Regions from separate parts of the Paenibacillus sp. S-12 genome, predicted to be linked through region 2. Evidence: predicted binding sites of a transcription regulator. Region 2 holds the regulator's gene; the other holds the start of a gene.
The links. Region 2 encodes LexA, which represses DNA repair genes until DNA is damaged. Its sites were predicted from a motif close to CGAACATATGTTCG; they were not measured.

Region 1 (3,220 bases), on a different contig from region 2:
TGAGTGTGCCGTTCAGCACCTGTTGGCCATTGTCGGTTACGAACAGCTGCCCGTCATTCGCAGCAGAGGACTGGAAAGGTTCAGGCAATGGGGACGAGCTTGGAGACAGCTCAAGCAGAGGAGCATCGCCACTTGTCAATCTGCGCAGGTAGCCCCAGAATTGCAAATCCCCTAGTCCGTATTCCGGCAGCTGCTTGCGAACAATGTCGTAGCATTGTTGAAAGGAAGCAGTTCCATCCTTAACGGCATGCAGTGTGATTCGCTCGACAATTCCCATTCCATCCTGTACGGATGGATAACGGGAAAGATGGAACTGAAGCGCTTCCCTAATAGCGCAGAATGGGGCAGATACGGAACTGGCATCGTTAACCCATTGCGCAATTTTAAGCGGATTTGGACTCGTATATGCGATCCATGCTGATCGCATCCATTCGATACGCTCTGCGGTCAGTAAAATGGCAGTGTCGCGATAAGGAGCCAATTGTTCTCCTGTCAACGCGCCAAATCCGAGATAGCGATCATGCTCAGCGATCGATGCAATATCGACCCAGTAAAGTTTGGCGTTCGCATTTTCCTGTGTTAGGCGATCCACTAAGCGGAGTAGCATTGTAATGTCAAACAAATCGTGTTCGAACCATAATGCAATCTCATTAGCGGGTAAAATATCAGATTTCCACGAACGTTCCTGTTCATTTCCTCTCTGCAAAAAAACAGTTGAAGGCAGTCCGCACATGCGCTCCAGTTGCAAAGCCCGATACGCTAAATACTGCTCTAGCCTTGCATATACAGGGCCTTCGGTCAGCAGTTCAGAATATACCCATACCTTCTCTTTCCATCGCTGTTCAGCAATGCTGCTTAGTTGTCTGGCAGTGCACTCCCCGTTGACAATATGAATCATGACAATCAGCCTCCTTGTTCGAATTAGAGGGTATGTTGAACATGAGCCTCGTCTTCGATCCCGCCTTCCTCGTGAAATGATGTCTATCACAGGAAGCGATTGGCGAATATCGGCATCTTTTCCAAACATGTGTTCTATCGACAGATTGGATTATGGTATAATGAAACCTAATGCTAGAATCGGCTGTATTCGAAAATATATACCATTTATTGGTTTGATTATAGTTTATCACATCGTGGCAAGCAGATGCCATGAATCGTAATCAGGGAAATGGAGGGATCACTTTGCCGTTGCATTTTGTCATCGGTCGTTCCGGCAGTGGCAAGACGGAGCATGTATTGAGACAAGTACGAGATGAGCTTCGGAGTAAAGCGGACGGGACTCCGATCATATGGATAGTGCCTGAACAGGCAACTTTTCAAGCAGAACATGCGCTCATTCGCGAGGAAGGAATCGCGGGCATTATGAGAGCGCAAGTGCTGAGCTTCCGTCGTCTTGCGTATCGGGTAATGCAGGAAACGGGCGGCACAGCACTGACTCCTATCAATGAAGAAGGCAAGAAGATGCTGCTGTACAAAATCTTGCAGCGCCGCAAGTCGGATTTGCCTTTATTCGCTGGTGCGGCGGAGCAATTTGGATTTATTGAGAAACTAAATGATCTCTTTGATGAAATGAAGCGATATCGAGTGGAACCCAGTGAGGTGGATGAGCATCTCGCTTTTTTGGATGCGCATATGACCGGCCAGCCGCTGCTGTCCGCGAAGTTGCGAGACATATCCAGCATTCTGCACGAATTCGAATCGGAATTGGCTGGCCGCTATTTGGATGGCGAAGATGTGCTTGCCAAGCTGTCCGAGGGGGTTGCAGCATCGAAGTATGTAAAGAATGCCGATATTTGGATTGACGGGTTTCATGGATTTACCCCACAGGAATATGCAGTTCTCGCTTCCCTTATTCTTCATGCGCCTAATGTGAACGTGACGCTGTGTCTGGACAAGGCGTATGAGCTAGGCGAGGTTCCGCATGAGCTGAACTTGTTCCACCCGACGGCTACTACGATGCTGAAGCTGCGCGAAATCGCCGACACCCTCGGTGTAGAGATCGGGCGCATCACGAAGCTGGAGCCGCAGGAAGATCCGCTTCCACGTTATGCGGCATCGCCCATGCTCGCTCATCTGGAGCGGAACTTCGAGCGCAAAGTAAAGTATCGCGAGTCGGAAAATGCCGCCGCGGCAAGCAAGATCAAGGATGGGCATCCGCCTGCCCGTAAAGATGAACAGGAGATTACCGTGCAGGCTGCTGTTCATCGCCGCGCAGAGGTTGAAGCGATAGCTAGAGATATGCTGAGCCGTGTGCGCAATGAACAAGTCCGCTGGAGAGACATGGCGGTTATGGTGCGAAATATTGCGCATTATGGCGAGCTGATTGATACGGTGTTCACGGAAGCGGGGATTCCATACTTTACGGATCAGAAGAAATCAGTTTTACATCATCCTTTTGTCGAAATGACGCGGGCTGTGCTTGATATATTGATAGGCAATTGGAAATACGATGCTGTATTTCGATTTGTCAAAACAGACTTTCTGCTGCCTGACGACGCCTCGATAACAAGAGAGCATTTTGACAAGCTGGAGAACTATGTGCTTGCTTGCGGCATTGAAGGGACGATGTGGACGAATAAGCGTCCGTGGCCCGCGATGCCAGACCTGTCGCTCGATCCGGATCATGCCGACGGAGCGGCGGAGCGTACGGAAGAAGAAGCCGATGCTGCGGAAAAACCAAAACATGCGCCAGAATGGGTGGAGCATTGCCGCAGCATCATTGCCGAGCCGATTGCCGAGCTTGCACGCTCGATGAAGGCAAGCTCGAATGTGCGAGGCATGTGCGAAGCCCTGTACTCCTTCTGGATGGCGCTTGGCGTACCTCACAAGCTGGAGCGCATGAGTCAGGATGCTCTGCTTGATGGGGATGTCCAGTTATCGCGGGAGCATCGGCAAATATGGGGCTCGCTCTTAGACATTTTGGATCAAATGGTTGAAATGGTTGGCGAAGAGAAGATGAGTATAGAATTGTTCGGCGGCATGCTCGATACTGGATTCGAGAGCATCAAAATGGCGCTTGTGCCGCCTGCGCTTGATCAGGTGCTCATTGCTTCGATGGATCGGACAAGACCAGGCCAAATTATGCATTTATATATGTTAGGCGTAAATGATGGCGTTATACCAGCGCGGCCGATTGAGGATGGAGTGCTCACCGAGCATGAACGGGATACGCTGCAGCAAATTGGCATGGAGCTTGCGCCGGGCGTTCGCCGCAAGCTTT
Region 2 (3,220 bases):
TAATCCATCGTTATTAATGAAGAGTCATTAATGAACGAGACCGTTCGTACCGGAATTATCTGTTCCTTCTTCGTCCTCTACATAGCGAATATTGTCTAATTGATTACGCACCTGCTTACGGAAAAGTACCAAATATTCCTCACGTAGCTTTGCGCGCTCTTCCATTTCCGCTTCGCTCAGCCCTACTGTCTTATGTTTGCGGGCCAGTTCATTAATTCGTGCAATAAGCTTGTCAATATTCATCATGTACCTCCATGTGTGTAAGCATATGTTCTACTTTGACATGGAGGTACCAGCTTGTCAAGCAAGCTTCTCCAAAGCCATTATATAGATAAAAAAGAGGCTCCATGAGCCCCTTCGTAAACTGTTTATATGTATAGATATTTGTTTCATCTGAGCCAATTTTCCGAAAATTGTTTTGTTATCAAGGAATCGGTACCAACAATACTTCTCCTGCCTGCAAAAATTCACCTGTTAACTGATTCATTTGTGTAATTTCATATATAAATTCACGAATATCCGTATGCTCAGGCTTATATGTTGATGCAATCTCCCACAACGTATCTCCAGGCTGAACAAGAACTCGTTCAACAACAGTTCCACTCACAACATCCTCACGGTCATCATCATTTCCAAGTGCTTGTACAATGCTTCCACAAGTAATGAACAACAATACGATTAAACTGATCATAAAACGCACACGCAAAGGAAACAAACGCTTCTTTTGCTCAGATTGCGAAGCTGTTGTCGACACCTTATAAATGGAACGATACGTTGTATACATCATAAATGATCACTCCCAAACACTTGTTCTATTATTTAATACTTCAAATTTAACACGAACACACGTTTGAGTCAACATATATTTAGAACGCTCGTTCCCCTTTTATTGTTCGTTACTCTTTTGGGATTGTATGCATTTCATTGAAAACAGCATGATCAAAAATGATTAAAGATACTTTATTTCCTTCTTATCCGATTACGCCTATATTCTATTTTTTATTCAAAATCTTTAGAACTTATGTTTGTACGAACGGAGGTTCTGTGGTATAATTTTGTCAAAAGAGTATTCATTGGAGTTGATACCCTTGTCTAAAATATCAAGTCGTCAACAAGCTATCCTTGATTTTATACGTGATGAAGTCCGAGCTAAGGGCTACCCACCTTCTGTTCGTGAAATAGGAGAAGCCGTTGGTCTAGCATCCAGCTCTACCGTACATGGTCATCTTGATCGTCTCGAGAAGAAGGGCTTTATTCGTCGCGACCCTACGAAGCCTCGGGCAATTGAATTGCTTAGCGATCAGTCCGACCGCACGGCAGACTTTTCTCGCTCCTTTGCACGTGTGCCGGTAGTTGGTAAAGTAACTGCGGGTGAACCGATTACCGCAACAGAGAACATCGAAGATTACTTCCCACTGCCTTTGCACATGGTTGGAGACGATGAAAATGTATTCATGCTATCGGTCATGGGGAATAGTATGATTGAGGCCGGTATACATAATGGCGACTATGTCATCGTACGTCAACAGCAGACAGCGAACAACGGAGATATCGTCGTTGCGATGACCGAAGATGATGAAGCGACGGTTAAGACATTCTATCGAGAAAAGGATCATATCCGCTTGCAGCCTGAAAATCCAACTTATGAGCCGATTCGCTTACAACACGTAACTATTCTAGGCAAAGTTATTGGTTTGTTCCGTGATTTTCATTAATACAAACAGAAATGCCTCGTTTCCACTTCATTAGCTGGTTAAACGAGGCATTTTATTTTGCTTCCATCTCCACCATCCCCCTCAAGACAATATTTTCAAAAATAAGCTCAGTACAATCGTTATACCGGATTGAAGATTAACTTACTTTTCGCCTTCTTCCCTTCGTTACAATATCTATAGAAATCATTATTTCATTTGAGTCGGCATATTATTATTTTATTGTTTTTCAATAATTATTTATTGACTAATAGTATATTCCTAATTATGATTGTACCTAACGAATTACATGGTGCTTGTTCATCAACCGATTAATACGATAATCAATGTAGGAGAATCGAATGGGAAAATTTTTTAAACTTAGATCATTCATTTATTTTGGCTGGCAGCAAGCGCTGTCTTGCTTATTCCCCGCTTTTATTTTTGCAATGCTGGCACTTACCAAAACCGTTGACATCCCTTTCATGCATCGCTATGATTTCTTGTTGTTTGTTTGCTTAATTGCACAGATTATTATGATTCGACTTGGGATCGAAACGTTCGACGAATTAAAGGTAATTTGCGTCTTCCATTTGATTGGACTTATGCTCGAAATATACAAAGTCCATATGGGTTCTTGGGCTTACCCTCAAGAAGGCTGGACAAAAATATTCGGTGTACCTTTATACAGCGGATTTATGTACGGGAGTGTGGCGAGTTACTTATGTCAAGCATGGCGACGACTACAGGTCAAGGTATATCGATATCCCACACCTTGGTATACGATACCGCTAGGGTTGGCCATATATTTTAATTTCATGACCCATCACTTTATTTATGATTTACGTTGGGTATTAATGCTCTTGCTATTCGTCATCTTTTTTAGAACGTACGTCGAGTATACGGTATTGGGCGTGACACGTCGTATGCCACTTGTGCTGTCGTTTGCTCTAATCGGATTTTTTATATGGGTTGCAGAAAACATCGGGACATTTTTGGGTGCATGGTATTATCCTCATCAAGTTAACGGTTGGAATCTTGTGAAGTGGGGGAAATTCAGCTCCTGGTTCTTGCTAGTCATCGTGTCTTTCATGATCGTTGCCCATCTGAAGCATGTAAAAGGAGGACATTTCAAGAAAAATAGTTATATCCGCGACATGAAGTCGTAAAATCAGAATGAGAACAGCTTGTTCTTTACTTTCTGGTAACAATGCATTTGGAAGTACATTCTTTGATGCATATTATAACGTGTCAACTACTGTTCTATTGTAGAAAACCTAGTATCATGTAAAAGTTTTTATATCGGATTGAAATTGAATCTATCGTTGGATCAATTTTCAAAATCAAAAGGCTTTGTTCTTCCAAAAATTCTTATAAGCAGCGAGATCCTAGATCATTCCCACGCATGTTAGAATCAATTGCAAAATGTTCAATATAAGAGAAATGTTCTATTTTCCAATAAAACATAATTCCAACAAACTCATATCTTAGAGTCGCATCACAATGATATGCTAGAAACAAAAGCCGCT

Region 1: a site for LexA is predicted at 1,021-1,034, ahead of addB (helicase-exonuclease AddAB subunit AddB). Genes of this name have one in related genera too.

What each region holds. Positions count from the first base shown of each region.
Region 1 is NZ_JASIUF010000005.1:277,288-280,507, forward strand. It holds gene NO352_RS04045 (DUF1835 domain-containing protein) at 1-898, opposite strand, end outside; gene addB (helicase-exonuclease AddAB subunit AddB) at 1,183-3,220, shown strand, end outside.
Region 2 is NZ_JASIUF010000012.1:191,470-194,689, forward strand. It holds gene NO352_RS11935 (DUF896 domain-containing protein) at 28-243, opposite strand; gene NO352_RS11940 (LysM peptidoglycan-binding domain-containing protein) at 425-787, opposite strand; gene lexA (transcriptional repressor LexA) at 1,089-1,715, shown strand; gene NO352_RS11950 (DUF817 domain-containing protein) at 2,054-2,860, shown strand.